One region of the Pseudalkalibacillus sp. JSM 102089 genome, then DNA from elsewhere that is predicted to be linked to it. Evidence: predicted binding sites of a transcription regulator. Region 1 holds the regulator's gene; the other holds the start of a gene.
What was found. Region 1 encodes LexA, which represses DNA repair genes until DNA is damaged. Its sites were predicted from a motif close to CGAACATATGTTCG; they were not measured.
Positions count from the first base shown of each region.

Region 2: ruvA (Holliday junction branch migration protein RuvA) is a predicted target of LexA. The motif match lies at 5,130-5,143, and genes of this name have one in related genera.

Region 1 is NZ_JBEWYW010000001.1:447,296-463,904, forward strand. Features, by position in the region: gene ABVF21_RS02215 (YneF family protein) at 77-304, opposite strand; gene sirA (sporulation inhibitor of replication protein SirA) at 397-840, opposite strand; gene ABVF21_RS02225 (HesB/YadR/YfhF family protein) at 1,001-1,288, opposite strand; gene ABVF21_RS02230 (DUF896 domain-containing protein) at 1,406-1,642, opposite strand; gene ABVF21_RS02235 (YneB family resolvase-like protein) at 1,709-2,359, opposite strand; gene yneA (cell division suppressor protein YneA) at 2,363-2,683, opposite strand; gene lexA (transcriptional repressor LexA) at 2,835-3,458, shown strand; gene ABVF21_RS02250 (hypothetical protein) at 3,714-5,003, opposite strand; gene ABVF21_RS02255 (iron chaperone) at 5,288-5,659, opposite strand; gene ABVF21_RS02260 (Type 1 glutamine amidotransferase-like domain-containing protein) at 5,723-6,358, opposite strand; gene ABVF21_RS02265 (GNAT family N-acetyltransferase) at 6,416-6,970, opposite strand; gene ABVF21_RS02270 (DUF11 domain-containing protein) at 7,178-8,614, opposite strand; gene ABVF21_RS02275 (hypothetical protein) at 9,214-9,522, shown strand; gene ABVF21_RS02280 (GNAT family N-acetyltransferase) at 9,549-10,067, opposite strand; gene ABVF21_RS02285 (hypothetical protein) at 10,288-10,551, opposite strand; gene ABVF21_RS02290 (VOC family protein) at 10,708-11,112, opposite strand; gene ABVF21_RS02295 (dihydroorotate dehydrogenase) at 11,321-13,162, opposite strand; gene ABVF21_RS02300 (DUF4083 domain-containing protein) at 13,698-13,943, opposite strand; gene ABVF21_RS02305 (hypothetical protein) at 14,003-14,185, opposite strand; gene ABVF21_RS02310 (dihydrofolate reductase family protein) at 14,432-14,965, opposite strand; gene ABVF21_RS02315 (NUDIX hydrolase) at 15,098-15,562, opposite strand; gene ABVF21_RS02320 (hypothetical protein) at 15,608-16,045, opposite strand; gene ABVF21_RS02325 (C40 family peptidase) at 16,251-16,609, opposite strand, start outside.
Region 2 is NZ_JBEWYW010000004.1:106,808-123,416, reverse strand. Features, by position in the region: gene ABVF21_RS11235 (ArsB/NhaD family transporter) at 1-167, opposite strand, end outside; gene ABVF21_RS11230 (TIGR04086 family membrane protein) at 235-624, shown strand; gene yajC (preprotein translocase subunit YajC) at 667-939, opposite strand; gene tgt (tRNA guanosine(34) transglycosylase Tgt) at 980-2,122, opposite strand; gene queA (tRNA preQ1(34) S-adenosylmethionine ribosyltransferase-isomerase QueA) at 2,119-3,165, opposite strand; gene ABVF21_RS11210 (DUF2905 domain-containing protein) at 3,293-3,490, opposite strand; gene ruvB (Holliday junction branch migration DNA helicase RuvB) at 3,493-4,491, opposite strand; gene ruvA (Holliday junction branch migration protein RuvA) at 4,504-5,106, opposite strand; gene ABVF21_RS11195 (BofC C-terminal domain-containing protein) at 5,234-5,770, opposite strand; gene ABVF21_RS11190 (YebC/PmpR family DNA-binding transcriptional regulator) at 5,874-6,623, opposite strand; gene ABVF21_RS11185 (YhcN/YlaJ family sporulation lipoprotein) at 6,738-7,364, opposite strand; gene ABVF21_RS11180 (phosphotransferase) at 7,442-8,353, opposite strand; gene safA (SafA/ExsA family spore coat assembly protein) at 8,337-10,223, opposite strand; gene nadA (quinolinate synthase NadA) at 10,410-11,513, opposite strand; gene nadC (carboxylating nicotinate-nucleotide diphosphorylase) at 11,510-12,352, opposite strand; gene nadB (L-aspartate oxidase) at 12,306-13,856, opposite strand; gene ABVF21_RS11155 (IscS subfamily cysteine desulfurase) at 13,980-15,104, shown strand; gene ABVF21_RS11150 (transcription repressor NadR) at 15,145-15,690, shown strand; gene pheA (prephenate dehydratase) at 15,761-16,609, opposite strand, start outside.

The DNA.
Region 1 (16,609 bases):
ACACTCTAACCTCTCACACTAAGCTAACCCAATCAATGATTTGTTAAAGCACTCTGTTACCAGAGTGCTCAATAAGCTATTTATCGTTGTTTGTCATTTGACTATTCATAGCCTTCATCATCTGATTAATCTTCTTCTGAGAAGGTTTTTGCCCCATTTGCATCATCATTACACGAAGCATATTTTCATTAATAGGGGGATTCTTCTTTAAATAGTCCATCATATATTTGCGGGCAATAAAAAAGCCAAGTGCTACTCCAGCAATCAACGCTAGCACGCCCACAAGCGTGTACATCCACCACATTCTAGATTTCCTCCTTATTCTTTCTCTTCCAATAGTGTACTACAACCCTTAATGATTATACAATAACGTCTATTAAAATAGTAGGAGTTTATTCAAACTAGTTTCTGTTGTTTAATTGGGTTAAGCCACCCGTATCGACCGGATTGGAAGTCAATCGCAAAGAACGAAGGAGTTAATTTTCGTATCACTTCAAAAAAGACTGTTTCAGCCTCGTTTGATCCGCTAGCATATATATTTATCTTCTCGCTTCTAACAAATAAAGATGCATCGCTTTTAGATTGTTTAATACACAATCGATGCCCTTCATTTTTAAATTCATACGTGCGAAAGCCACCCAATTCATTGACTAAACAGGTATTTAGTTCTTCTTCTTCCACAGGCTCTGTAATAAAGGCTACCTGTTTTTCTAGAAGCTCTTTCTGATCAGCCTGAATAGCCCGCTTCCTTTCGAGGAAAAGTTGATACAACAGATGCTCCTTACCAGCATATTGTTCTGCAATGTGCTGCTTAACGAAATACATTTCGTAATGCCTCATATAACTCCCCCCTACCCAAGAATCGACTCATATAAAAGAAAGTATAAATGAGTTCTCATAAAATGATTGTCTATACATGGAGGCTAGGCTTCACTAGTTTTGTCGAAATTAAAAAGACCTGTACTATAACATATATGTTATAGTACAGGTCTTTAGAATGCTATGCCATACTCGGCAGGTCACAAAGAACACCGCCGGATCTCTCATCATAATCAAGCTTCATTCGATCAACAAACCATTGATCGTCCGGTCGAACGAAGTACGTAACTCCTCCAATTTCTTGCTTATAATCATCATATGAAGGCTTATCAGACATGACCCCAAGAGAAAAACCTCCGCTGTCTCCACTCCCTGCGTAGCGTACGAATAACCTTAAGCAATCACCGTTACCAAGTTCCATCTCATTTTTGTAAAACTCAGCTGCAGAATCAGTTACAACAAACATCATATCCGCCCTCTCCGTTTTGTATTAGTACATCTTGTTATAGTACAGTATAACGAATATTCGAAAAATTGCAACCATAAAAATAGCCTAATTTTGCTTTTCGCAAAATTAGGCTATTTTCTACTGAAGAAAGCGACGGTTTTTCTTACTTTCCTTAAGCTTTTCAGGTGTTACATCTGTACCTTCTTCATCTACAACTTTTATAGAATGAAGTTGGTTTTTGAAAGAAGAACGGAAATTTGCTAAATATTCCTTACGTAGCTTTTTCTGTTCTTTTTTCTCATCTTCTGTTAATGATGATTCTTTCGCTTTACGAGATAGCTCGTTAATTCTTTGGAGTTTATCTTCAAAAGGCATGTAAAATAGCTCCTTTACTGAAACTTGTATCTCACATGCTAACGCATGTTTTGAACATAGACAAGTTTAGTGCTTCTCGTTCTGCTCGTCAACATATTCCTGATAACGTCTATGTACCGTTGCTTTCGAAGCGTGATGTCCAAATCCTTTTAGCGTTGCAGCTATTTCATTAAACGTAAGACCACGGTTTCGTAGATTAACAATTTCTTCGATTGGAACTTCCACCCGCTCACGCCCACCTTGATTTTGCTGGCTGAGGTTTCGCTGCGGTCGATAGCCTTCTTTAACCGCCTTGTCCATTCCACGTTTAATTTTCAGATTATGAAGCTTGCGCTGAAATTCTTCAACGATACTAACGATTTCAAGAACCATCGAATCAGATTCCGACAATTGAAGTTCTCCGTTTTGATTCACTGTATAAATCGTCCCTCCATATTTATGGACGGCATGTAGAAGAGCGATCTTTGCATTCCCTCTCCCAAGTCTCGTTTCATCTTGAATGAGCAATGCCTCAACATGCCCCTCTTTCAATAAGTCAAGCACCTCGAGTATGCCATCGCGATCAATGTCATACCCGCTGTGCTTTTCTTCAATCAAGCGCTGTATAATGAAACCTGACTGTGATGCAAATCGTTGTAGTTCTTCTTTTTGCCTGGCAAGAGAAGACTCCTGTGCTTCTTTCTTTGTGCTTACCCGACAATAAATAACGGCGTTCATACTTTATTCTTTACCCCCAAGTGCGGTAGCGTTCGCTTCAACAGGGATGATGAGAGTATCTCCTGCTGTAATTCGGTTTGCATCAATGCTATTCACTTCTTCAACCCAGCTGACGAACTTCCGATCAGACAACTCATGTGCAGTACGGAATTCTTCCGCAATTTCTAAAACAGTATCTCCCTGCTCCAATTGTACCGTTGTGTAACGATCATACTCCTCAGCTGCAGCTGTTCGCAAAGATAAAAACACAATAATTAACACAGCTACAAAAGATATAATGACAAGAAAATCAACTCCAGACAAGCCCCCAGCTTGCTTTCTCATCCCAATCACCCCATATGCGAATATTTGTTCTGTTTTTAGTATATCAGAACCTCTGTTCGTGTCAACTAATTTCTTCGAACTTATGTTTGTATGCGAACAAAAATTCTGGTATACTACTAACAAATAGATAGATTGGAACGAGGTGCCAGATATTATGAAACTATCAAAGCGTCAGCAGGACATTCTGGACTTTATTAAAGTCGAAGTTAAGCAAAAGGGTTATCCACCCTCTGTAAGAGAAATTGGCGAAGCTGTTGGACTCGCTTCAAGCTCCACTGTCCATGGCCACCTGGCAAGACTCGAGAAAAAAGGGTATATCAGACGAGACCCAACAAAACCAAGAGCTATCGAAGTGCTTGGTCTTGATGAAACAATCGATATTCCTCGTCAACACACTGTAAACGTTCCCGTCATTGGTAAAGTAACTGCTGGTCAACCGATCACTGCCATTGAAAATGTAGAAGAATACTTCCCGCTTCCAGAGCAGTTTGCACAGGATGAAGAGCATACTTTTATTCTTGTGATTGAAGGGGATAGTATGATCGAAGCTGGTATTTATAACGGTGATATGGTCATTGTGAAGCAACAACCAACTGCAAATAACGGTGATATTGTTGTCGCGATGACAGATGAAGCTGAAGCAACTGTTAAACGATTCTTTAAAGAAAGCAACTACTTCCGACTTCAACCGGAAAACTCATCGATGGAACCGATCATTCTTGATTCCGTTTCTATTCTTGGTAAAGTAATTGGGGTCTTTCGCTCCATTCACTAGAAGCGCTGCGTGCGCTTCTTTTTTTATGTTATATAAGCTTTCTGGGCTATAATATAACAATACGAGCTTCTTCTCTTCTTTTATTTATTAATCCCTCCGTCTGTGTAAATGATCGCAGTTTGAAGAGCATAGGGGTGTAGCTTTACATTACAACCAACCTCACCGACCTACTTTTAACTCTTACAGGCTATACAAAACCGCCCTTCATTTAAATGAAGAGCGGTTTTGTATACTTCTAACATTATTCTTAAACGGTTACTTTTCAGCAGCCTCTGAAGCCGCTATAACTAATTCAACTGTTTGATCTACTGTCGCCTGACGGAACTTTTGGAACTCATCAGTGATATAAACGGAAGGATCTTCAGGATAGTACTCCTGAGCGGCTACGTGAAGGTGTCCACCCGGAATATCATAAGCTCCTATCCCAATTCGCACACGATTGGATCGGTACTGACTTTCATTCGATAAGTAGCTTCCGCCTCCTCCTTTACGAGCTTTTGATCCTTCAGTCGGACCCCCTTCATGGCATTCATACGGTTTATCACGATATTCTGGTGCGAGCCATTCGCATACTTCATCGCCTCTTTCCACCGGCCATGGTCCAGTATTGGCTGCAATCATTTCCTTGTAAGGAAGCGTTGTTTCAATAAATTCCGGCAGTTTTTCAGGCATCGGCCAATTGCTCACTGTCGGAATAACTTCTGAGCGATCTTCAAGAGTGTTTCCAACCCCTGTGCGCCATCTCCCGGCAAACCCTTCGATGGTCATAGCTTTTGGACCCCCTTGACTGATTGTCATCATGAGATCCACCTGCTCTTTACTATTAACCAGGTAAGGTCCAAATGTATCTTCAACGATTCCTTCATCAAAATCATCCCATCGTACCGGAAAATTCGCTGCTTGAATAAAAGCTGGACCTTCTTCCGTCAAAACGACTTTCCCATCCATTTGAAGCGCTGCAGCGCCAGAAGGGTTTGATCTCCTAAATTCCTGTTCTAAACGGTATGGATCAAATCCACTTACTAAAACGCGCTTAACTTTCTTCCCTTTTGGAAAATCAATAGAAGTAATTCCCCTTGACGTGTACTCTAGTTTCTTCATCAGTTCTTCTTGCTTTTTCTCCGTTACTGTATATGATGGTTCCCATTGCCTGAGGGCAGCAGTCATATGTAATCGAGTCCAATATAGCGGGCGATCATCATAACGATCTAGTTCCCCTAAATCATTTCGTTCGCCCTGAGCTCGAGCCACAGCCGTATCCCACAGCTTCTCACCATGCTTTTCGATCACTTTCTCTGCTTTTTTTACACTTTTCGCTTTGCACAAATCTTCCTTAAATTCATCTGCAAAAACTGTAAACTTCGCCTTATCCATAATTTGCTGTGGGATAGGGGCACCGTCTTCCATTCGCTGCTCCTCTGGTGTTAGCGCCGCATCAGTGTTAAAGCAATCACCTTTGGCACTTCCAGTTAACGGTGAGAAACCGAAAGTTAACATCCCTACAAGAAAAAGCGCAATCCCATATTTCCATTCCCTAGATTTCATATTTCTGTTTTCCTCCCCTTCTAGTTGAACTATCTTCTATTGTAGAGATGGGAGGTTGCATTTTTCAAACTATTACAAGTATTCTGATCAAAAATGAATCATTCGAAGTGGATCATGTATGGATAACATACTTATATTATAGAAAACCGTGACGTTTTCTCTGCATCTTTCGACATATAGATAAGCTTAGCTATCATTTAATGAACTTCATTTAGTTTAAATGTAATCTCATATAGCGGCGATCAATCGGTTGATCCGAATAAAAGCCTGTCCCGCCTATTTATTCACTTGCGCCAGAAAGTTGAACAGTCTGCCTTATCATGAATATTGAATTCGATCATTTTTTTAAGTAATGAAAAATCAACTGAACTACCCCACGGAATACGCATTAGTTGTTTAGTGTGGTCATAGCCAGCAAGTTTCATTTCTTCAGAAAAATGAACAATTCCATTCTTTTCAGGGGCAACAGCCAAATGATGTTTTGCTACGCTAAAGGCAATAATAAATGTTCCGTGATCTGTAAACATTGGCTGATTCCAGGCAATTTTCGGCACCAGGTTTGGAAATTCATTTTGTACCCAGGTCAAAACTTGTTCCGTTCGCTCTCGGTGCTGCAGGTTCTCTATCTTTGCTAAATATTCTTCAAATACATCCATTTTTAGTCCTCCTATAAAACAAGCAAATGTAGTGATGTACCATATCTTACTGAGATAGTACCATTACAACTCGCTATTCATCACTACTATATCACCTATCATTTGTAGTTTACCCTCTTCAAAAATAATTCCATCGCCGTCATTCGCTGCATAAACAGTTGTTCCTGTTCTCTTAACATACTCCCAAACTTTACTCTTATAATCTGAACTCCAGCGATTGTAGTGAGGTAAAAACTCGAAACCGACAAGACCCAAAGTTTGGTACAACGCCTCGCTAGTTGTTTCTGTAAACATCTGAAATAGCTTTGTAGATCTACCGAGTTGAACCGCTCCTCCGCTCACCCCAACAAGAATTCCTCCGCGATTATAGAAATCTAAAAGAACGTGAATCATATGCCGATGTTTAAGAGCCTTACTAAATTCCAGCGGATTACCTGCTGAGAGATGAATTATATCTGAACTCAATAATTCCTCTATTTTCGTAGGTTCAAATTCACTGTATAAATCGAAAAACATGATATTCTCGATTCCATAGTTTCGATAATAATTCACTTTAGTACCGAAATAATTCTTTTCTTCATCCTCCGTTGAAGGTATGTAGCTAATCTTTTTGTTTCCCCCACTAAACAATAATTCATCTAATCTTCGGTTGCCGGGTGTTTCATTTAATTGATCGCTATAAAAGTATAACTTTCCCATTAATACACCTCATTCATACCCCTATACGATAAAGTATTTTGAAATTCTGTTCGTTTATTAACTCTCACGATATTCATTCCATTCTTTCGAGAGAAGACTGTACAGAATAGTGTCATGAAAGTGATCGTACAAATATTCAGCGTCTTTTATGATTCCATCTGGTTTAAAACCAAGACGTCTAGGGATTCCCTGACTTTTTTCATTCTCTATCCCGCACTGTATTTCAATTCGATTCAAATTGTATTCTTCAAATGCCTGAACAATTAGTTCATTAACGGCAGCTGTCATAATCCCCTTACCCTGGAACTTATCAGATAGCCAATAGCCAATACTCGTTTTCTTGTTAGACCAATCGATGCCATGGAATCCAACCATGCCTGCTAATCTTCCATTGTGCACAATACCTGCTTGAAATCCATCATGTGAAGAAAACTGCTTTAGCCACATTTCAATCACTGGCAAATAATCCTCTTCTTCTTTCATATTGTCTACCCAGGGCAGCCATTCCCTTAAATAATCTCTCGAATGGTCAACCAATGCAAATAGCTCTTGCGCATCTTCGTTTTGAAGTAACTTTAAGGAGACCTCTTCATTCACTTTTAACCTAAACATACGATACCCCACCTTTTTTTCATAAATATATGGAAAGCTAACCACTTCCAATTATTTCAAAATATTTAGAAAAATGCCATCTTTTATTTATTCTATTTCTAAAAAATATTTCTATCTAGCAATCAGTTAGTTTACAGTCACTGATAGGGGTAGTAAATCTCTATAACATAAAAAAAGGATGCTGAGCATAAATACAGCATCCTTTCACTAACAGCAACACCCACCGTCATCCCCGCAACACCGCTGACAAGCTGTTGTAATCACTGAATTACTAGTTGCAACTTTACCACAGCTATACGTAAGAGTTGCTTCATTAATAATAAAACACTTGCTACCAACACGTATTTTATAGCTGATCACACGTGAATCTCCTGCTGGAATTGGATCTAAAGAGAAGCCCACCGCCGGGTCTAGTCCCGGTTGGGTAACGCCGTCTATCTTCACCGTATCTGGAATAAACTCTGAACCATCAGAAAGTAGATCCTCAAAAAAAGCATTGTCAGCTTCTACTACGCCATCGTTTGTTATTGTAACGGTGTATGTTAAAACGTCTCCAGCGTACGAGATTGTTTTACTCACTTCTTTATCCAATTCTAGGTCTGCTTCCCCAAAGTCAATCTGGACGCCTAGCGCATTAGGCATATAAAGATCACCTGTGGAACTAAATCGAAATAACGCAGATGCTTGATTATTTGGTAAGTAGTTGGTCGCATCAACATTGCTAATGTCCCATCCCTGTCTTCCCGCCAATATGTTTGTCCCAGGAGTACCAGGGTTTTGATTTCGATCACCGTAAGAACCAGTCGTATCTAAATTTCCTGAATCATCTGTTATTTGCGAACCAAAGAAGTTTCCTGCCGGGTTACGAGGCCCTGACAAATTCGTTAGCGATAAGGCGTCTTCACCGAATTCCGCCTGGTCCCCACTAATATTCGCGTCACCTTCTTGTGCACTCAAGAGCACTCTTGCATCTACGTCACCACTCGGAGGAGTTAAAAAACCCGTTATCGGGACGTCAATCGGGTTACCGTTACTTACTTGTCCATCTGCTCCAACATAAAGATTCATATTACGGTTATTTAATGCTGTGTTTTCATAAACAACTGCTAACGTCCACCCCGCATGGTTAACAAAACCTGTTGAATCAACAATTGCTGGCACGCTTCCAGCACTGAACGTTCCTGCTCCAGCAGATTGCACTAGCGTTGTAACATCTGCTGATCGCATATAAAAACCGTTAAATTCATTTGCTGTGATAGGATCAGGTGTAATCGGGGTGTCACTTACGAGCGGAGTAGAAAATAAAATGTCATCATCTATTAATGCCGACAGGTCTTCATCATTACTTATATATAATCCTCCCCAAATCAATTCAGCATAGAGCACCGTACTTCCCACAGGTAGAACGAGAACAGCTTGAGATTCATTTTCCGTGTAGTCTGTCGTTGTACCAGCTGATCCTATGATTGCTGGTGGAGGAAAGGCATCGACAGTTGAAGCACTATCAAGCGTAATGAAGGCACCAATTGTACCATCTGTTCCTGCCGTATTTGGTGTATTACTAATTCCACTAAGCCCAAGGGTATTTCCTGTAAATGTAATTGCTCCACAATTATTAACTGAAAATCGATTTATAAAAGCCATAATCAGTTATCCTTTCTAACAATATAGTAGGCTCGAAACATGATAAATTAAATTTTTCATCTACTTCAAGTTACCCTTTGTTTAATATTTCCTTATATATTGTATGCATTGCGTTAGGACAGGGTGTACATATTCGACTAGTTTGAAAATACATTGTTCAATTACCTTTTTCTACGATAACGCCAAGTTCCGGAACAGTTACATTAAGTTATTGCAAACTATCAGAGACATTTTGCTTTTCTGGAATTTGATAGAAGATCTTCCTTGTGAATTTTGTCTTATTTCTCTTTCTTAACTTCAACTGATCATACGATAATATATGAAGATCATGAACAAGATGAAACGGGTTACTTTTATGAAAAAATCAAAAAACCTTTAAACTCGATCATACGAATTCAAAGGGGTTTTAATAATATATAATAATTTTAGTTTATGGCTTTGTTAAAGCTGTCACTAAAAATGCCATTTGAACCTATTTCAAAATATTAATGAGTCATCTAATTCAAACAAGCGGCTGTTTCTACTAAACTTTTTATGGTGTAACGAGACAAATAACTACTTAGTACATTGAGTTATATGAAGATGACGAGGTGGATGGAATGGTACAGAAGGAAGTTCAAGACCTGTTAAACAGGTTGATTCTAATCGAACACATTTCTACAACGTTGTACCTAGCAATATCAGCGTATATGGATCAAAAAAATATCACTAATTCCTACCGTCAGGCCTATAACTATATTAAAAAAATCGACCCGCAAACAACAGTTATTGTACAGGAATTCTTACGAGAACAAATTGATGAAGAAGCACAAACGCTTACGATCGTAGAGAGGTTAAAGTTAGCAGATGATAATACATCCGCTCTTCTCTTATTTAATCAAGAGCTTGCACAAAGGCAAGCTGGATAATAATAAAGTCCCGCTGATCATAATAATCAACGGGCTTCCTTTTCCCATATGTAATGAAGCAACGATACAAACTTGCCGTTCAATAAGACTTCATCTTGATCCGTATAAGCATGTGTAAAACCATTTTTCGCAAGTACTTTCTGTGAGGCGACATTATCTTGAGTTGTTCTAGCTACTATGCATTGAATGACTTCGAGATTGGTTGTCTTTTCTAATAAAAGCTTGAGCGCTCTAGTTGCTATTCCATTGCCGGTATAACCTTCACCAATTCTATAACCAAGCTCGGCGCAATTGTTGATGGAACTGAAGTCTAAATTAATTCTTCCTAAGATCGTGCCATTTTCATCTTTTATAAGGTAAAAGGTCGATAAACAGAGAGATTGTTCAGTTACTAATTGTACGAGCTTGTCGTTAAACGTCTCAAATTTATAATAATCTTCTCCACGATCTGGGACCATCTTATTGAAATAAACTCTGTTTGCGACTTCAAAGTGAAACAATGATTCCGCATCACTTTCTTGAAGTTTATGTATTTTAACTTCCATCATGTTCTCCCCCACGCTAAATCATTCATAGTAGAACTTTACCTATCGTGAATCAATCCATGTAACAATCAAATCCCTACAAGGACTTAAGCAGTTTAATGTCTTCAGGCCTATTGAAGAGTGAGTGACGGTAGATATAAACAAGCATCGATAGCATCATCGTCGCTAACAACGCAATCCGAACAACCATCGTTTACACAATTTCAGTCAAAACAACAGATTAAGTGTTGTTTTCGGTTTTCAAGGAGTACTTAGTGAAATAAGCACCGAGTAAGAGAAAAACCATCATCGCAACCCAGTTAATCATTCCCATGAAATCAAACCAGTAAGCTAAAAGGTTCACGATCGCAATGAGAAAGAGAAACACTGGCGTTAAAGCACTCTTTATACCGGTCAATCCAGCCGCTTTTCTTTTCCGTAAAACAATAAATGTAGCTACAATTAAGGCTGTAACCGTGATAATTGTTAAGATAACAGGTGTCATTTGTCCCCTCCTCCTTTTTAACGTGGTGACGCTTTACGTAATTTTGGTGTGAGCAGTTTCAATATAATAAATCCTTTTTATCCTTACCGTTGATTTTAACATATTATTCCACACTCAATTCCAACTACAAGTATAAATGTTACGTATCTATTAAGTTTAAATCCCTTCTGTATTCATTAGTACAACTCTCCAGCCATCAGGATCTTCAATCGTTATCCCTTTCTCTTTCCAATACACATTTTCAGGTTCTACTTCCCTATGCCCTATTTGATTAAGTCTTTTTGCTACGCTCTTCAGCTCTTCTCCATTTGGAATATAGAAAACGATTAAGTTATCAGCAGTAGGAGCAGGGCAAGGGCTACCTTCTTCATGTGACGTGAACTCTAGTTGATAAGATAGATGAGGTAAACCATATACCACTCCCGTATATCCTGCGTGTCCAGTAAATTCAGCCACTCGCTGCAAGCCTAATCCATGTTCATAAAACTGAATAACCTTATCAAATTGATCGGTCGGCCTAGCTATTCGAACTTGCATTGCGTTAAAATCTTGAAATTTCATCGTCGTTCCCTCCAATTACCATATATAAGCAGGTTATTTCAACAATCTAATTGTTACATACGTATACTTTAAGCTTTCTCCAGCATCATGGCGCTAGAACAATGAATGAACTTCTCTACGACTTTAGGATGATATGAGGAAATAATTCATATAAAAAAGCTGAAGCCCCATAAAGTGAACTTCAGCTTCTAATTAAAATAGGACCCCATTAAACAATTGAAGATTCAGCACTAATTCTTCGAGATGAATACTTCGCCATCAAATAACGTTTTGAAAAATATAATCCTCCAAAAAATAGCGCAAGAGCGATGTAAGCTGGAAGCAAGTGAATAAACGTCGTGTAGCCAATCATAATGTGTACATAAATTCCTGCTACAAACGCAGGTAATCCTCCTATAAGAAACATCCACCATAGCCATGTATTCCCCGATTGGAAGCCCCAGAGAGCAGACATGAGCACTAACAATCCAACGCTAATCATCGCTCCTCCGAATCCAGCACGGTCATGGGCGATGACTGAGATCAATCGATCATTGAAGGACTGAATGAGATCCGCTGGCATGCAGATGTATTGTAAGTCCGTTGGGACAAAAACCCCTGTCACACCAATTCCGGCAATAATCACTCCACCAAGAACAAATGAAAATCCAAGCATAACAAAACAAAATTGCCCAATAACGCCTTTACGCCATGCCTGGTCATTCCGACGGTTTCGTGATTTTGGCGTTCTCTTTATACCTTTCGTTTTCACGTATCCTCTAAAGTAAAAGGGTAATAACACAATCCAAAACAGCAAGTGTAACCAGTCGAAGTACCCATAGCCAATGAAAAGCAAGATGCCTAGAAAACCGATAATTGCGGCAATATCAATCGCCTGCTTTGCCCACAACATTCCGTACTTAACTCCGTTATAAGACAGCGTCATATAAACAATGCCACCAGAAATCATCGTTCCAGCTAACGTCATTCGGTCATGTGCCATAAACCATAAGAGTCGTTCATTAAAGAGCAACAGCTCCTGACGAGTTAGCTGCATAAACCTTTCATCATATGGTAAAACGATCGAAGTGAGACTTAACATTAAAGCAATCATGCCACCGATCATGATAAATAATCCAAACAAAAAGTAGTCTTTCCATCCACGACTTTCTTCTTCAAATGCGCTATCGTTCATCGCTTCATAAATTCTCTTAGGCAACCCTGGCCCAGCTTCGACATATTCACCAGATAGGAACAACAAATCAGCACCGTTATTCACTAGCTGTAGAGCATCTTCTGGCTCTTTCACTCCACCCACAGTCACCAATCGTAATGAAGGAAATTCTTTTTGACAATAGGCTAACGCTTCCTTATGTATCGCAAGGTTTGCTAACGTATCTAAACCTTGCACTTTATCAATCACAACACCCGTTATGTATGGAGAAATAGAATCCAAGTCAGCTTTTTCAATTTGATTACCTGGCACTCGAACATAAATGCTTTTCCATTCTCGAATGGACCTCAGCACATCCATATTCGTAAAATCGATTTCATTATAATGGATTTCATAAACACCATTATAAGGTTTTAAAGCTCTAGCGATCTCAATCAGCTCAACGCTTTTACCGCTTAACTGGAACATAGCGGGCTGAACCAACTTGGCTTGATCTAACCGTTGAAGCGTCTTTGCAAGGCCCGCTCTCTCTCCCTGTTCAGAAAAAGCAATACTTCCATTTTGTAGCCTCGTTGGTTTCGTGTATTCTTCAGATGGCTCTTTCGTAATCGGACCAATTTCAATACAGCCAAACCCCAAATGGCTAAATCCTTTTAAACCAGAAAGTCTAGGATCAATTTTGCCTGATAGACCCACACAGCCTGGAAAAGTAATGTCTTCGATCTTAACCATCAGCTCACCCGCTACCTCTTCTCTTCCTAAAAAATGAATGAGATGCTGTCCACCTGGAAGTGAAGCGATACGATTCATGGACTGATGAATAAACTCTCTTGAAGCTTCGGGACTCCATTTTGATAGAAAAGGTTTAAACATGACATGGTAGGACCAGTCCGGCATATAATCATCCTTCTAGTTTACATAATTTAATTATAGTTTACTATGTTATGAAATAAGCTCTGTTCTGAGACGCAGGCGTTTCCATTAGTTTATATTTTTTTATAATAAATCAGTCATTAACAGAATGAAAAGTATAACCGCGGTAACAATGTATGTATTGGCTATTTTTTTAGTTTGTTCTTCTTCTCTTATTTTTTCGATTCCAAACAGTAGAAACATGACAAACAAAAATGAGATAAAGACTTGACTAGAAATCGCGTTAGGCAAAATAAAAAAATGATTGAAAGCCATTCCTATTGCTACGATTGCCAATAACAAATTAACTTTTCTTAACAGAGTCATAGAAATCACGCCTTCCTAATGAATCGTTCTTTAACTAAATAGCGGGACTGTTATTTCTTGTTTATTTTAAGGAACTAGGAATTTCTCATTCCTTTTCGATCACCGTTAAACAGAAATAGAAAAAAGACTGCGCGCATACACGCCACAATCAGATTTACTCAAGCTTCCACTTCTTCATACGGACATATTTTAATTATTTTTCTTCTAGCAACTCGATAATCTTATCGAGCTTCTCTTCAACATTTTTCGTTCGCTTATGATTAACTTTTGAATTAATAAGCAGCCGTCTTATAAATAATACGAAAGATCCTACAGTGATGCCCAACAATATGATTGTCATCAAATAGATCAACAAGGAAGGTCCATTATCCAAACTACCACTACTCCATTCTTTGATATTCTTAGATGAGATACAATGTGCTTCTACCTTATCTTCCAATTCTAATCTTTATCCTACTTACTTACCCAATATTTAAAGCTAGGCTCTCATCAACTTCTTCAAGAGGAAGAGCTTTCACGCTCATTTAGGTACTTTTGATAAGCTTCTTTTACTTTATCTCTTTCTGGGGTAATCTTAGAAACTCTGTGATGGATGTCATGGAGGAGATACAGTCCACGAAAAAGGCAACCAGCAACGATGCCAAACGCTACAATTCCACCTACTAGTGGCCCAGTCATCATCAAAATGAACCCTAAAAATAGAGGCTAAAAAGATCGATAATAGTAAATACAAAAAAACCCTCCAATAACTTTTTTGGAATCACTTTCATAATCCCATTCATCTACTATTAAACAATACCATATTTTTACCAATAAACTGCGTCCTTCAAGCATTTTCTTATCAAAATCGCATAAAAAAAGCGGTTCATCAATGTGCCCAAACGATTTTTGGACAATTTGATTGAACGGCTTTTTCAATATCTTACATTATCCTTTTTTCACTAAGTAATGAAGCTGTGCAAACTGACCATACTGGCGCACATCGGTTAACTCCAGGTCATGCTTGATCTCACTGTGTTGAAATAATGGAATTCCTTTTCCAATTAACGCTGGTGCAAGCGAGATAATGAATTCATCAATCAAATTCTTCTCAAGAAATTCATGAACCAATACACTGCCACCGATCAGCCATACTGTCTCTCCACCCTGCTCATTTAATCTACTCAATAATGAAGAAGGGTCTTCCGATGTAAATGTAACATCGTCTGTGTTTTCTCGTGATTGAGTCGTATACACATAGGAAGCTTTTCCCTCATACGGGTTAACCCCGTTCTCTTGTTCCATTATCCAGTCATATGTACGTCGCCCCATGATGAGTGTGTCAACATCTTTCATGAACTCCCCATAACCCGCGTCACCTTCTGGATCAACTTTAAAAAGCCAGTCGAGTGAGTCATCTTCTGTTGCAACGTAGCCGTCAACGCTAGTTGCGATGTATACGGATACTTTCCGCTTTGGCATTGAATTCCCTCCTATATACTCGTTGAAGTGATTTGTTGGAAGATCACTATATCAAATAATGAAAAGACGGCGAATCTCTCTTACTATCTCACATTTAACCTCTAATATGTTGCCTTACTTGAATCATTTCTATTACCCAATGATAGGCTGCTCCTTACCACTTACAAGATCATTAATCATAAGTCTGTGCTCACTGAAGAGGTTTTCCGGAAGATCAGCTAGTGAAAAGAATGCTGTCTCCAACGACTCGTCACTTCCTCGTAGCTTACCTTCAAAATCATGACAGCGGAAAAGAATTTGAACCGGTGACACCTGATCGCCATTACCAAACGTTTTTTCTTTATCGGGGCCAGAATAGATCCCGAACAGCGACATGCCTTTCAACACAAGTCCCGCCTCTTCAAATACTTCTCGTCTTGCCGTTTCCTGAACCGATTCATTCAAATCCATAAACCCACCTGGCAGTCCCCATGACTCGCTATCAGTGCAAAGCTGTAACAGCAATCGATTCTCATCATCAAAAACCATCGCCCCCGCTACGACCATAATGACTTTCTCGTGACCTACCATAGAACGTAGGTGCTGTATGTAATCCATAACTAACCTCCATAGTTGTTTATGATTATTCTACTGATCTTTTAACTAAGACGGAAAATAGTTATTCAAGTTTAGAATAAAAATGAGAACTAGAATTCCAAAACATATGAAAGGGATCGTCCAATTTACTTTTATGTATTTCATGAAAAAGCGATCCAATAAGAAAAACGAAACAGCGATAGCCATGGTCCCAAGGCCAAAGAGTGCTCCAGCCCCGATATGAAAGAACGCTGATCCATACACCTCTCGTAATCTAGTTCGATCCGATAGAATCGAGGCTAAGACGTCACTTAACAAAGAAGCCCAAATGCCATAAATGTAGATAGCTAAAAATATTTCAAAGAATAGATGGTTCACACCATGGAAGTATGACATTTCCGGATAAAATAGCATTGACGTAAGAAGGGACACCAACACAATATAAGCAACGCTTACCGCTAACTTTCTTTGATAGATGTTTTGTAGTGCGTGATGTTTTGACATGATTGAATCTCACTTTCATTACACAAGATATCTTTTCTCAATATCTATGATATCCATACAGATGACGATTGTAAATAAATGAGAAGATTTCATGCAGCGCTCAATGAACTGCAAAAAAAGATGCTAATCATCTTATGAAATGATTAGCATCCCTCTTGAAGTAGCCACGCGATTATTTATAAATCACGCTGGCCTTATATGATGGTTATTTGAATGATTTAACGCCTAAATAATGGTCTTGCCAAAAGTCGTAGCTAAGATCAGTGACTTCTACACCGCCGCTACCAGCATGGATGATTTTATTGTCGCCGATATAGATTCCGCTATGTGAAGCTCCTTCTACATCATAAGTCCCTTCAAAAAAGACAACATCTCCGATTGCTGGAGAATCTACTTCTGTCCCGTCATATTTCCACATATCACGTTCCGTTCGTGATATGTCGACTCCAGCTTCGTTAAACACATATTGGATGAAGCCACTGCTGTCAAACCCGTCTGGTGTCGTGCCGCCCCATACATATGGCGTTCCAATTAAGCTTTCCGCAATGGAAACCACTTCGGATT
Region 2 (16,609 bases), on a different contig from region 1:
AGCATGAGAAGACCACCGCCACAGGCAACGATCGCACGATTAATTTTCTCAGTTAATATGCCGACGTAAGCAAGAACAAATATGATGAGCGCGATGATCATTTCCAATCCATGCTGCCCCTTCCCTGTCCCGTTTCTAACATCGTATGACGAGCTGTTCGATTTCATGAATAGACTTCTATTTCCTTCTCAAACGAATAGAATGTACAAACTATCTCGTTTAAGGAGGAAGACCATGAGATCGAAACATGCAGTCTCAAGTATGGGCGCAGGGCTATTAGCAATAATCGTGATTGTGCTTGCAACTAGCGTGCTTTTTTCTTTAATTCTTCGTTTCACATCTGTATCAGAAAACGGACTGAGCCCATTCATTATTGTTGCTACAGTTATTGCATTTTTTATAGGTGGATTTATTTCAGGTGGGAAAGGAGGAGAACGCGGTTGGCTACTAGGAGGAGGAACAGCCATTATGTACGTCATTCTCCTCTTTCTTATTCAGTATCTGGGTTACAGAATAAACATGAATCTTGAACAATTGCTTTATCATGCTGGTTATGGTCTGATTTGCATTCTAGGAGGAATCATGGGGGTAAATGTTAGAGGCGGAAATCATCGAGAGGCTTAGACGAACAAAGAGCGCCCTCTGATGAGGACGCTCTTTATTATGTTACTTGCTGTTTTCAGTGATTGATTCGCGGATAGCCGCGCGGTCAAACACCATTTTTGTACCGTCTGTAGTACGGATTGTAATTGTACCTTCATCCATTGCATCAATGATGCCGTGCATACCACCGATCGTTACAACTTTATTTCCTTTTTCTAAGCTGGCTTGCATTTCTTTCGTTTTCTTTTGACGCTTCTGTTGCGGGCGAATCAAAAGGAAATAGAAAATCGCAAACATTAGTAGAAGCGGGACTATATTCATTAACGTAGAACCCATATTCATTTCACCCCTTTCCAGCAATCATACAATCTATGGATTAAAAGTTTTTCGCATTTGGTTTATTAAACCCATATTGTTCAAAAAACTCATCCTTAAAGTCCAGGAGACGATCATCCATAATCGCCTGCCTAACTTGCTTCATCAAGTTTAACAGAAAATAGAGATTATGGTAAGTCGTTAATCTAAAGCCAAATGTTTCATTGGATTTTACAAGATGACGAATATACGCCCTTGAATAATTGCGGCAAACATGACAATCGCAATTCTCGTCAAGCGGACGGAAATCACGTGCATATTTTGCATTTCGAACGACTAGACGACCATTGCTAGTCATTAGTGTTCCATTTCGCGCGATACGAGTAGGAAGAACACAATCAAACATATCCACGCCTCGAATAGCTCCGTCAATTAGAGAATCTGGTGAACCAACCCCCATTAAATAACGAGGTTTCTGAGTTGGAAGGTGAGGCGTCGTAAACTCGAGCACGCGATTCATCACGTCTTTCGGTTCACCTACTGAAAGGCCTCCAATAGCATAGCCCGGGAAATCAAGTGAAACAAGATCCTCAGCACTTTGTTTTCTTAACTCTTCATACTCTCCACCTTGAACAATTCCAAACAACCCCTGGATATCTTTTCGTTCATGAGCTGTCAGGCATCGTTCAGCCCAGCGACTCGTACGCTCAACAGAACTTTTCATGTAATCAAATTCTGCTGGGTATGGAGGACACTCATCGAATGCCATCATAATATCAGAACCGAGTGCATTTTGGATTTCCATTGCGCCTTCTGGAGATAAGAATAACTTCTCACCGCTCATGTGATTCCGAAAATGAACGCCTTTTTCCTCAATTTGTCTAAGGTCACTTAAGCTAAAGACCTGAAATCCTCCAGAATCCGTAAGAATCGGCTGATCCCAGTTCATAAATTTATGAAGGCCACCAGCTTCTTTGACAATATCATGACCAGGACGAAGCCAAAGATGATACGTGTTACTAAGGATAACGCCAGCGCCCATTTCTTTTAGTTCTTCTGGACTCATCGTTTTCACTGTCGCAAGTGTTCCAACAGGCATAAACATCGGTGTATCAAACGTACCATGTGGCGTGTGCAGCTTTCCAAGACGCGCCCCACTTTGTTTACACGTTTTTATTAATTCATAGCGAATTGGTTCTGTCATTCTTTCGTACTCCCTTCCAAAATCAACATTGCATCACCAAAACTGAAGAAGCGATACTCTTCCTCAACAGCCGTGCGATAAGCAGAAAGCACAAAATCTCTTCCCGCAAGGGCACTCACTAGCATGATCAATGTTGACTGAGGCAGGTGAAAGTTTGTAATCAGCCCATCGATTGCTTTAAAAGTATAACCCGGATAAATAAAAATGTCGGTCCAACCCGAAGCTTCTTCAAATTGTCCATCATGTGCTGATGCCACGGTTTCAAGTGTTCTCGTTGAAGTAGTACCGACAGAAATGATTCGGCCTCCCGATTCCCTTACACTGTTCAACAGTTCAGCCGTGCCCTTTGTCAGTTGATAAAATTCCCCATGCATTTCATGTTCAAGAATATTATCGACGGAAACTGGTCGGAAAGTGCCAAGACCCACATGAAGTGTAATAAATGCGACATGAACGCCTTTATCTTCAAGACGCTGAAGCATTTCTTCTGTGAAGTGAAGGCCAGCAGTTGGTGCTGCTGCTGATCCTCTATGCTTAGCAAAAACAGTTTGATATCGTTCTTGATCATCGAGCGTTTCAGTAATATATGGTGGAAGAGGCATTTCGCCAAGCTGATCAAGAATTTCATAGAAAACGCCTTCGTATTGAAACTCTAATACACGTCCGCCATGTTCAAGTGACTCTTTGCATACGGCTGTTAGACGTCCATCGCCAAATGAAATCACAGTGCCTGGCTTCACTCGCTTAGCCGGTTTAACAAGAGTCTCCCATTGATCCTCTTCCATTTGCTTAAGAAGCAGCACTTCAATTTTAGCTCCTGTTTCTTCTTTTGATCCATACAACCTAGCTGGCATGACTCGTGTATCATTCAACACAAGACAATCACCGGGATTTATGTAATCCTCTAAATTGGAGAATTCGCGATGCTGAAGCTTTTGTTTTAATGGATCTAATACCATCAATCTGGACTTTGTCCGTTCCTTTAACGGCGTTTGAGCAATTAACCGTTCTGGAAGTTCGAAATCAAAATCATTTACGTTCATTTTATTCACCACTGTTTCTAGAAAGAGTTCAACTTTATTGATTTTACCACAGCTTTACCTATTGGCGCACCCTTAAGGGGCAGTTCCCCTTCCACCATGTTGAAAATGGCGTTTGGAAAGCTGCCCCTTATCTGAACTTACCTATAATAAAAAAGAGTAAAGACAAGGCAATACTAACGACTATTGAGGTTACAATCGGAAAAAAAAACGTAGTGTTTCCTTTTTTGATTACGATGTCACCAGGTAATTTTCCAATAAAGGACCACAACACACCAATGGCCAAGAAGGCGATCCCTAAGATAATAAACAACTTTGAAATTCCCATCGCTATTGAGGAATCTCCATACCAAAGTGATCGTATACCTGATGAGTAACCATACGTCCACGAGGTGTACGCTGAAGAAATCCAATTTGAAGAAGATAAGGTTCATACACGTCTTCAATGGTATGACTTTCTTCACCAATCGTTGCTGCAATTGTATCTACTCCTACAGGACCTCCACGGAATTTCTCTATGATGGCTAATAGAAGCTTGTGATCGATATGATCAAGTCCAAGAGGATCGACTTGCATCATCTCAAGAGCCTGAGAAGCAAGTGAATGCGAAATGACTCCATCCCCTTTCACCTGTGCAAAATCCCTTACACGTTTTAGCAAGCGATTGGCAATTCTAGGTGTCCCTCGCGATCTTCGAGCAAGTTCAACGGCAGCAGCGTGGTCCATTTCAACATCGAAAATGTCAGCTGTTCTCATTAAAATAGTTTGAAGTTCGTCTTCAAGATAATACTCTAATCTACTCAGTACGCCGAAACGATCTCGTAAAGGCGCCGTTAATAGTCCAGCCCTTGTCGTAGCGCCTACTAAGGTGAATGGTGGCAGATCCAAACGAACAGATCTTGCCGTTTCGCCTTTTCCTATTACAATATCTAGACAGTAGTCTTCCATCGCAGGATAAAGAACTTCTTCAACACTTCGAGGTAGTCGATGTATTTCATCGATAAATAAAACATCCCCAGGTTCAAGGGCGGTTAATATAGCTGCAAGATCACCAGGTCTTTCAATCGCAGGACCTGATGTTGTACGCAAATTTACTTCCATCTCGTTTGCAATAATGGCTGAGAGAGTCGTTTTACCTAGACCAGGAGGGCCGTACAACAGCACATGATCTAAGGGCTCTTCTCGCATTTTAGCCGCTTCAATAAACACTTCAAGATTTCGCTTTACCTTTTCTTGTCCAATATATTGACTTAATCGCTGAGGACGGAGGCTATATTCTACGGATGAGTCGTCACCGACCTGCTCACCTGATAGAATTCGATCTTCCACTTTACTCCCTCCTTATTGCTTCAGCATAAGCTGAAGGGCTTTTTTAATATACTGATCTGTCGTTAGCGTTTCTTCAACTAGCTTTGGTTTAATCTTCTTAATTTCTCGCTCAGCATACCCAAGAGCTTTCAATGCTTCTAGCGCTTCTTCTAGCTCATGAGCACCCTCTTCTTGAACTTCATCCACTGCAAACAATCCCTCAGTTGGAGCGCCAAAGCCTTTAAGCTTACCTTTTAGATCTAGAATGATTTGTCTGGCAGTTTTCTTACCAACGCCAGGAAACTTTGTTAGAAATTTCTCATCTTCCATTTCAATGGCACTCACAACTTTATCAGGTTCACCAGTCGCTAAAATCGCCACAGCTCCCTTAGGACCGATACCGGAAACATTTAGAAGCTTCTCAAACAAAAGGCGCTCTTCCCGTGTTGGAAATCCATAAAGGGCAATGAGATCTTCTCTAACGTAATGATGCGTAAAAATTTGAATCGATTGATTACGGTACTTCTGAAATTCAAAAGGATTTCCACAGTAAATTTTATATCCTATCGCATTCGACTCTACAACAATGTATTCTGTATCAATATATTCAACCGTGCCTTTAATATATTCTATCAAAGCTACTCTCTCCCCTGTACATACGAACATGTATTTCTATCTCTCCATTCTACCATAAAAAGATGAAAAGCGGAGACGAGCGTTTAGAAATGGAGATAAGCGTCTAAATCAAAAGAAGAACCTGCCCTTACTGGACAGGTTCTTCTTTTTTAATTTTAGAAAAAGACTGGATGACGTCTTCAAACTGATACCACGACTCTACTGGAATTCCTTCCATAAGCTGCTCTCTTCTTTGACTTTCTAGCTTTCCTACATCAATTTGAAAAAATGTTTGAATGACTTTCTCTTCTGCCGGAATTCCATCAAATATCGTAAGAACCCCCTCCTCTGTTAATCCAAAATGGCCATTTTGTTTACTCGCAGGCGAAATATCTTCTAAATTCCGTTCAAATATCATTCGTCCTTCTTCCTGATCTACAAGTTGCCAATCAGCGTATTGACTCCAAAAATCTTCCATTGCCCATATAGTTTCATATACAGATTGGTTCGTTGAAACACCGTCCGCATAATTTGTTCTCAATATAACTTCAACGACTAGTGGTCCTTTTTCTTGAGTTTTGGTTCCTGTAACCGGTGATATGCCATCTCCTTCATAAGCCACGGCCGATGTTCCTCCAAGAACAAGAAGTACACCTAATAGAAGGAGTGGATAAAGGCTTTTCATATGTTTCCAACACCTTTCTTCCATTTTCAAGAAGTTCATGCCGTTAGCGTTTCCATTTTATTGAGGAATATGCATAAAAAAAAAGCTACAGAAAAACTGTAGCTCACAATTGATCATAAACATCATCATTTATTTCAGCATTATGATAAACATCTTGCACATCATCGTTATCTTCAAGCATATCAATTAGCTTTAACATACGAAGCCCATCTTCATTTTCTAATGGGGCGTATGTTTCTGGAATCATCGTGACTTCAGTGGAAGAAAAACTTAATCCGCTCTCTTGTAATTGGTGCTTTACATCTTGAAATTCCTGGGGATCAGTATAAATCTCATAAGCATCCTCATTTGTTTCCATTTCTTCAGCCCCGGCTTCAATAACCTGAAGCATCAATTCATCTCCATCGAGATCATTTTCGGAACGATCGATCACAAGGAGACCTTTTCGGTTAAATAAGAATGAAACACATCCGTTTTCACCCATATTTCCTTTATTTTTACTAAAAGCATGACGCACATCTGCTGCAGCTCGATTTTTATTATCGGTAAGTAGTTGAACCATAATGGCGGCACCACCTGGGCCATACCCTTCGTACGTCACGTTTTCATATTGAACACCATCTAAGTCCCCTGTAGCTTTCTTAATTGCGCGATCAATGTTTTCGTTAGGCATATTTGATGATTTTGCCTTGTCCACAGCAAGCCTTAATGAGGGATTCGTTTCTGGATCGCCCCCTCCTTGCTTGGCAGCTACAAAAATTTCCTTAGCTAGCTTCATAAATACTTTTCCACGTTTAGCATCTTGAGCGTTTTTTCTACGCTGTATATTTTTCCATTTGGAATGTCCTGCCATCTAAGAGAACTCCTTTCAAATGAACTGATTTCCCAACTATATCATAGGGCTCAAGTCTCCGAAAAGAGTTTTGCATATGTAGTCGAGCAGGCTACTGCCCGCTCGTTATTTTTGTTATTTATTGTTTTCAAATGGACGTTTTGCAGCATTTCCGATGTCATCTAATATGCCATTTACATCTGCCTGTACCTCTTCAAAACCATCTCCATCTTCGAGGCGGTTATTAACATCGCCCATTCGACCAAACACATTTTCATCTGTTGAAATTGACACATTCTTTTGCTTTGTTACTTTTGCTACCTCGCTGCGAACCTTGTCTTTAACATCTGCATCGTTTTTGTCGTTTGTATCAACGGCAATCATAATTTGATCACCATATACGATAACTCGAGCATCATCCACGTTCTTAAGCTTATTGATTCGTTTAGCTAGTCGTGTAGAAAGCTCATTATCATAACCTGAATAATTGTTATCTGTACGCATATATCCAGGGCCATTCATGCCATTTCGCTTATCGATTTGCTTTTTGTCAGGGGACTTAACTCCGTTCGAATAGTCACGATCAATCATATCCGTTACTGCACCTTCACGGTAATCACCGTTATTATCTTCACTCGTGTAGTAACCAATTGGACGTGCGGAATCGTTATAACGCGTATCCATCGCCTCATTATCAGCTGTACAGCCGATCAAACCACCTGCGAGCATCATCGTTGAAAGCGTCAAGACTGTTTTCTTCATATTTAAAACCTCCTTTCACCTTTAGAATGTGAGGAGGCTTCTCATTTTAATCTGTTAGTTCTAGGTAACAGAGGGACCTACTTCAGAATTGAGTTGATAAACCGTGATCTAAGATCGTTTTGTTGTGCCACTTTAACTAATAGGGCACTTCTTCCATTTGGGTTCATCAACCATTCTCGGTAGAAATCGGCAGGATAGGCTAGAAGCCTACACAACAAAGGGTTCTCTAAGCAATGTCGAACAGTCGGGATATGAGATCTTGACCATTCATCCAGTGACCAGTTACAGTGAGACAGCATTCGATTCATTAACTGTAAAAAGTCATATTCATGAGGGGCATAGTTCGCAAGGTCACCATCAATCAATAATAATGTATCCGTACGAAAGATAAAATTATGATGTGCGGGGTCGCCGTGAACAATGCATTTATCACGGAGAGCATTTCGTTCCAATTCTTCGATCGCTGTCATACCCGAAATGACTTCTTCCCCTACAGAAATATAATATTGAATCAATTGTTTTTCATTTGCAGATATTAGAGAAGATCCTACTTCCTTCTTGAAGCGAATTAAACGGTTCGTCCACTTACGAGTAAGTGATACGGGAAAAATATCTTTACTGACTAATCCTATACTTTCTTGATGAAAGTGTGCTACTTTCTCAATCGCTAGAAGCCGGTCTTCTTTCAATGAGTAATTGAGCATTCGTCCCTTCATTGTTTTCATACAGGCAAAATATAGTCCCCCGTCCTCCTTAAGCCAATCGCCATCTGGAAATGGAATGAAAGTAATAAAAGAATCTGAACAGTGATGTGAGAGGTATATTTGCTTTCTTAACGATTCCTTTTTTAAAGATCCTTTCATATAAACTGATACCCCAGTAATCAATTTGCCCTTCCAAACAAGTGAATTAACACGTTCTAAATGAAGAAAAAAAGGACGTACCCTTTCCAGGATACCGTCCTCTTTTTCCTTAGCGTGATTCTGCATAGCTACTTTCCATGCCCATGTAATCATCCATCATTGGCGCTTTATTCGCTCCCTGAACAAATCCCGGATTAGCATATTGCGGCATTTGATGATATGGTGATGCGTTCTGATTCCCACCACATCCACAGTCGTGCTGTTGATAAGGTGATACCATTGGCTGATTCGGGTAACCCGGAGGCATCATCATGCCTGCTACGTTCTCATTTGGATAGCCATAAGCTCCCATTACAGCTTCAGGATATTCTTCATTTCCTTTATGGCCATAAGGTGATGGCATACCATTCCCATTCATTGAAGCACCTGCGACATTTGGGTAGCCCATATTCATTTGAGGATAACCGGAAGCTGCACCTGCTACAGCACCTGGGTATCCACCATTGTTTCCTTTGTGCCCGTAACCTTCATACGCACCCGCTACGTTTTGATTTGGGTAACCCTGGTTCCCATCATATTGCATGCCACCTACTGATCCTGGGTACCCACCATTGTTTCCTTTGTGCCCATAACCTTCATACGTACCCGCTACGTTTTGGTTTGGATAACCCTCGTTCCCATCATATTGCATGCCACCTACTGATCCTGGATAACCACCATTATTTCCTTTATGACCATAACCTTCATACGCACCCGCTACGTTTTGATTTGGGTAACCCTGGTTCCCATCATATTGCATGCCACCTACTGATCCTGGATAACCACCATTGTTCCCTTTGTGCCCGTAACCTTCATACGCACCCGCTACGTTTTGATTTGGGTAACCCTGGTTCCCATCATATTGCATGCCACCTACTGATCCTGGATAGCCTGACATTTGTTGATTGGCTTTATGACCATAGCTTGCTCCTGCTACATCTGAGCTTTCTTCACCCATTCCATAATTACTTTTATTAGCCCCACCGACAGAACTCTTATTTGCATATTGATATGCGTCTACTACATTCTGATTAGGATAGCCGTTACCTTGATTATACGCGCCTGCAACATTCCCAGAAGGCGCACCGAAATTCGGCTGACCATAACCTTCATAAGCCCCAGCTACTTCAGAGTTTTCCTCTTCTTTATGGCCATAATTATTCATTTCTGCTCCTGCAACTGAACCTGGATAGCCACCTTTATTTCCATAGCCTTGATACATCCCAGCCACTTCTCCTGGAGAGCCATTTTGATTACTTTTGTTCCCATAACCATCATATACACCAGCAATATTCTGGTTGTTCGGGAAGCCCATATGCGCTCCGCCTACAGAAGTTGGATACCCCGGGTAACCTCCATTGTATTCTTTGTTTGCATAATTCGTTGCCCCCGCTACATTATTAGGATAGCCCTGATTCATCGGCGGTGGAGGCATTTCCATTGATGAGGATTCAAATTCGCTCAGCACTTCTTCGTCATTCATTGGATAGAATAAATTTTCTGTTTTCTTCGCTTTCTCAACAGGTTTCTTCGCAGCTGTCTTTTTCTCTTCTACTTTCTTCTCAGCTTTCTTTTCAACAGGCTTCATTTTCTTTTCAGGCTTTATTTCTTTTGGCTTAACCTTTTTAGGCTTCTCTTCTTGAGGCATCATGTTCATATTCATGTTCATGTTCATATTCAATTCATTGTTGATCGGCATAGTCATTGAAGGCTTCTCTTTCGGCTTCATCATTGGCTTTTCTTTTTTCTTAGGCATTTCTTTTTTCATTTCTTTAATCGGCATTTCCTTCTTCTTTACCGGAACACCGCCAGATGGTATTTTCACTTTCATACCAGGCATAATCATATTAGGATTGTTAAGCTGTGAATTAACAGCTTTTAGTTGTTCAAAATCAACACCATATTTTTTAGCGATTTTCCACAAAGTATCGCCTTTTTGAACGACATGTATTTTCAAACTAAAAAACTCCCTCCTGTAATCAGTACAATGAAATTCAGTACAGTGTATGCGTGACTGGGCAGATTGCTACCTTTTTTAAAGGATAAGATCATCACATTAATATGCAGGAGTAAGTGTAGCTATGTATAGTGTCTCTCTCTTTTAAAAAAAAGGAATCAAACATCATGTCTGATTCCTTATCCATCATGCTCGATCAAGCATTCGATTCAATGCTTTAATTGCGTAGAAGGATGTTTCTTGATCAACGATTATTTGATTCGTTTTCTTTCCACTTTGTACTTCCTCAAGCGCCCAAAGAAGGTGGGGCATATCGATTCGATTCATTGTAAGACAAGGACACATATTTGGGTTTAAAGAAACAATTCTTTTATCTGGATGCTGTTGAATGATCCGATTCACAAGATTCATTTCTGTTCCAATTGCCCATTTCGTACCTGCCTCTGCTTCCTCAATGGTTTCAATAATCATTTTAGTAGATCCTGATAAGTCAGAGCGTCTAACAACGTCAAAACTGCATTCTGGATGAACAATAACGGACATACCAGGTTCATTCTCTCGAATTTGTGCGATGTTTTGAACTGTAAACTTTTCATGGACGGAACAATGACCTTTCCAAAGAATCACCTTAATTGCATCATAATCTCCCTCATATTCAAGCGTATCCGTTATTGGATCCCACACTGCCATCGCTTCAAGTGGAACACCAAGGTCGTAAGCTGTATTCCGCCCAAGATGCTGATCAGGTAAAAATAGGATGCGTTCTTTTTGAGTAAACCCCCACTCAACCATTGCTACAGCATTTGAAGATGTAACCGTGGCTCCTCCGTTTCTCCCAACAAATCCTTTAATAGCTGCCGTTGAATTTACATAAGTTAGGGGAAGTACAGTCTCTCCAAAAAGATTAATGAGATGGCTCCAAGCACGTTCAGTTTGATGAATATTCGCCATATCAGCCATTGAACATCCTGCTCGCATATCAGGTAAAATAACCGTTTGATCTTCTTCAGTTAAAATATCTGCTGTTTCGGCCATAAAATGAACACCACAAAAGACAATTGCTTCTGCCTTCTTATTCCGAGCGGAAAGCTGGGCAAGTTGAAGTGAATCTCCGGTATCATCTGCAAATTGAACGACTTCATCTTTTTGATAGTGATGGGCAGGTAAATACAAACGATCCCCCATCTCGGCTTTAATGGCTGCGATTTTTTCTACCATTTCTTGATCTGATAGTTCTTTGTATCGATCAGGAAGTCCGTTCGATCGCTTCAACGCATCTAAAATACTCATTTCTCTTCCCCTTTCATTCGTAAGCTAATATCAAGGCTTTTAACAGAGTGTGTTAAGCAGCCGAGCGAAATAAACTGAACACCTGTATCACGATAAGTTGCAAGGTTGTTAAGCGTGATGCCCCCAGAAGCTTCAGTTACAATGTGGTCAGGTACTAACTGCGCGTATGAAGCGACTTCTGTAGGAGAACAATTATCAAACATAATAATATCTGCTCCCGCATTCGCCGCTTGACGAACTTCTATTTCAGAAGACGTCTCAACTTCAATTTTGGTCATATGCCCTAAGCGACCTTTCACATGTGCTACAGCCTGTTCGATACTACCAAACTGGGCAATGTGATTATCTTTTAACATTACCCCGCTATCAAGAGTCATTCGATGATTAAATCCTCCTCCACTCCTTACTGCATACTTCTCATACATTCTTAACCCAGGCGTCGTTTTGCGTGTATCACAGATCCGAATCGATGAATCTCCCAACAATTCCACAGCATGGGAAGTCATCGTTGCAATACCGCTCATTCGTTGTATCATATTTAAAACAACCCGTTCTCCCGTTAATATTGTGCGAACTTTTCCTTTAACAGAAGCAATTACTTCACCAGTTTGAACGTGATCGCCATCTTCGACGTAAACCTCGACACAAATATCCCGATCAAGAAGTTCAAACCCGGTCTCGATTACCTGATGCCCACAAAAAACGCCAGCCTCTTTCATTACAAATAGCGCCTCAGCTTGCTCCTCTGAACGAAATAACAACTCACTTGATAAATCAACATTTCCAATGTCTTCAATAAAAAACTGTTCTAGATCTTTTTTGACTTTCAGCCCAATCATCGTAATATATCCCCCTGAGTATTCTTTTTTGCTTCCACTCTTGCTTCTGATCTGGATAATCTGCGCGATAATGCCCTCCTCTGCTTTCTTCACGAAGAAAAGCTGAAGTTGCCATTAACCACCCTACCTGAAACATATTGTATCGCTCGATTGACTCTATTTTTAAATCCTCAACTAGCCTCATTTCATCCAGCTGAAGCATTCTTAGCGAGTAAGCTAACCCATCACTTGTTCTTACCATTCCTACATGTTGTTCCATTATGTTTTTTAACTCATTTGTTGTTAACAAAGGTTCACGAAGTTGAAAATGTGAGCTCTCCGATTCACCTTCCGGAACGTTCCGTTTATTTTGAAGTATCCACTTCGAGGCTTCACTAGCAAATACAATTCCCTCCAAAAGAGAATTGCTTGCAAGACGGTTAGCGCCGTGCACACCTGTATGAGCGACCTCACCAAGAGCAAATAAACCTTCTATGGATGTTCTACCAACCTGGTCCGTCATTACTCCGCCCATAAGAAAATGGGCGCCTGGTTTCACAGGTATGATTCCCTCCGTTAATCTTACGCCATGACTTTTACACTGCTTAGCGATTGTTGGAAATCGTTCTTCAAACTGTGAAACCTTTGAGATATCAAGGTATACAGTCGAAGCCTCTTGTTGAATCGCTCTCGCAACGACATCTCTTGGGGCGAGATCTAATTGGTCATGCTTACCTTCCATTAAACGCTTGCCTTCAGACGTTAATAAAATGCCGCCTTCTCCTCGGACAGCTTCTGAAATAAGGAACGATTGCTCGGTGTCTCCTGCATACATTGTAGGATGAAACTGCATAAATTCTAGATCGGCTAGAACGGCGCCGGCACGATAAGCCATCGCAAGACCATCGCCCGTTATTGATAGTTCATTTGAAGTAACAGGATAAAGTTGCCCCGCTCCTCCGGTAGCGAGAATAGTGTATGCTGCATTAATAAGCATTCTTTCACCTTCTTGATTGATCGCTTCAGCTCCAATACAATGCCCATCTTTCATTGTTAAGTCAACGATTTGATGATGCTCAATGATCGTACACTTTCTTTGAACACGCTTCATTAGAGTTAAAACAATTTCTCTCCCCGTTGCATCTCCCCCAGAATGATAAATACGTGAAACACTATGAGCTCCTTCTTTACACCTTTTATACTTTCCATCAGCTTCTTGATCAAAATGAACTCCTAAGTTTATGAGCTGATCGATTTGATCTGGTCCTTTTCTGACCAAAAGTTCCGTTAGTTCTTCATTATTATGAAAAACCCCGGCACGAATCGTATCAAAAAAATGATTTGTCCAGCTGTCTTCATCAGCTGTAGCTGCGGCAATTCCTCCTTGTGCAAGCATTGAATTGCTTTGTCCAAACTTAGACTTTGTGATAACAGTCACATTCTTTTGCGCCGAAAGAAGTTCGGCCACCATCAACCCACTCACACCACTTCCAATTACTAATACATCTGTTTTTAGCTGATTCATGAAATCCCTTCTCTCGCTGAACAATATGGAGATTACACCCAAGTAAATTAACATGTGTCTTGACACCTATATTTACATATATTTAAATAAATAACAAGACGGAAAATAAGCGAGGAGATTAAAATGATTTATTTAGACTACGCAGCTTCAACACCGATGTCAGAAGTTGCAATTGAGGCATATACTCATGCTGCACAGCATTTCTATGCAAATACACAAAGTTCTCATGATGCTGGCACAGACGCTTCTCATTTACTAGAAGCTGCGCGTAGTTCAATCGCCTCTCACATCAATGGCGAACCATCAGGAGTTTATTTTACATCTGGTGGAACAGAAGCAAATATACTCGCTCTTAGAAGTTTAGTAAAAATGTATGCTAAAGGACATTTGATTACTTGTTCTGCAGAGCATTCTTCCGTTTTGCATACATTCTCTCAGCTAGAACAGGAAGGATTTGAGGTAACATATCTTTCTTATGATCATAATGGGCATGTATTACTTAGTGAATTGATAGAGACTATTCGTGAAGACACGATTTTAGTATCGATCGCCTGTGGGAATAATGAAATAGGAGCCGTTCAGTCAATGAAAGAAATCGGAGAAGAACTTGCGAAGCGTCACATTCTTTTCCATACAGATGCAGTACAGGCTTTCGGCAAAATCGCGATTAATGTCAAGGAGATGCATATCTCTGCATTATCCGTTTCATCCCATAAGGTATATGGACCAAAAGGTGTAGGTGCATGCTATATTGCACCGTCTTTAGCATGGAGGCAGGATTTACCCGGAACCGTTCATGAAAAAGGATTTCGTCCTGGTACCGTAAATGTTCCAGGCATTATGTCCTTTGCTGCAGCAGCAGAAGAAACGATTCATGCGTTGAACTCGAACCAAACAAAATATACAAACTTACGTGCCTACCTCGTGAATAAACTTACTCATCCGAATATTGTCATCGAGGGAGAGCAAGGACTACCACATATTATCGGACTTCGAATCAAAGGGCTGGAAGGACAATATGTCATGCTAGAGCTGAATCGCAAAGGAATTGCTATTTCAACTGGATCAGCCTGTTCAGTTGGCCAACAGCAGCCTTCAAAAACATTGCGAGCAATGGGGAGATCGGATGATGAAGCTAGAGAGTTAATTCGTATAAGCTTTGGAAAAAGAACTACACAGAAAGAAATTGAGAAAATAGCAGACGTATTTCGTGAAATCCTTACACGCACTTCCGTAACAAAGATATAATAAGGGTACACATCGTGGTCTTCGAAAGGGGTTTTCAATAGTGGGACAAGAAGGAGAAAAAATACTGGGTGAGAACAGGAGGTTACTCATTCTTCAATGGCTGAAAGAGAGCGAAAAGCCTTTAACAGGAAGTGATTTATCAAAACGAACCAATGTCAGCAGACAAGTGATTGTCCAGGATATTTCTTTGTTAAAAGCAAGAAATGAACCGATTATCGCTACTTCCCAAGGATATGTCATGTTCTCTTCAGATCGGAAAGATACAAAGCAAGAACAAGTGATTGCATGCAAGCATTTACCAGAAGATACAAAGAATGAACTCTATACAATAGTTGATAACGGCGGGATTGTGAAAGACGTCACCGTTGAGCATCCTCTTTATGGACACTTAACAGCTTCACTTTACGTAGGAAATCGCTTTGAAGCAGATCAATTTCTTTCTAGGCTCTCTATGACAAATGCTTCTCTTTTGTCCGAGCTTACTTCTGGTGTTCATCTTCATACAATCGAAGCAAACTCTAAATCACAGCTTGAGGCTGTTATCAACGCGTTAAAACACGAAGGATTTCTATTAGAACAGGACTAATTCTAAAAACTTTATTTTCCAATAGAAAAGAACGGCTCAGATGCCGTTCTTTTTTATTGCATTCCTATCGCTATTTATTTGTTACAACAAAGCAGGGGTACTCTCCTAATACAGATATACCAATACCAAGCGCTTGAATTTCTTCCATTACGCCTTTTAAGAGTACATCGCGGTTAGGACGTTCGACATCAATAATAAAGAAATAGTTACCAAGTCCTGTTTTCATTGGGCGAGACTCAATTTTCGTTAAATTGAGATTACGCCATGCAAATGCCGCAAGCACTTGATGGAGGGCTCCAGGATAATCTGACGGAAGAATAATCTTGTAAGTGACGCGGTCTTCCCGAAATAGGTTAGTTCTCGGGAGCGGTTCAGCCGTATGATGTAAAACAAGAAAGCGAGTATCATTATCTTCTGTATCATGTATGTCAGCCTGTGCAATGGTTAATCCGTATTTTTCTGCAGCAAGTTCATTACCAATTGCTGCCTCTTCGATCTTTCCGGTACTCTGCACATATTCCGCTGCAGCACTTGTAGACGCTGCATTACTAAGCTCAGCTTGAGCTAACTCCTTTTGTAGAAAAACATGGCATTGGGCTATCGCGTGTGGATGCGAAAGAACTCGAGTAATCTTTTTCCAATCGTTTTGATCAGGATGGATCAGTAAGTGCTGTCGAATTGGCAATACAAGCTCTCCTACGATTGGAAGTGAAACTTGCTGCGAAAGAAGATCCAGCGTCATATTAACGGAGCCTTCAATCGTATTCTCTAGAGGAACAACACCATAGTCAACAGATCCATTTTCTACTGCTTCAAGGCATGCGCGAATCGTAGGAAAAGGTGTCCGATCCTCGTCTTGAAATAACGTTTTTGCTGCGATTTCTGTAAAAGTTCCTTCTGGTCCAAGAAAACCTATCTT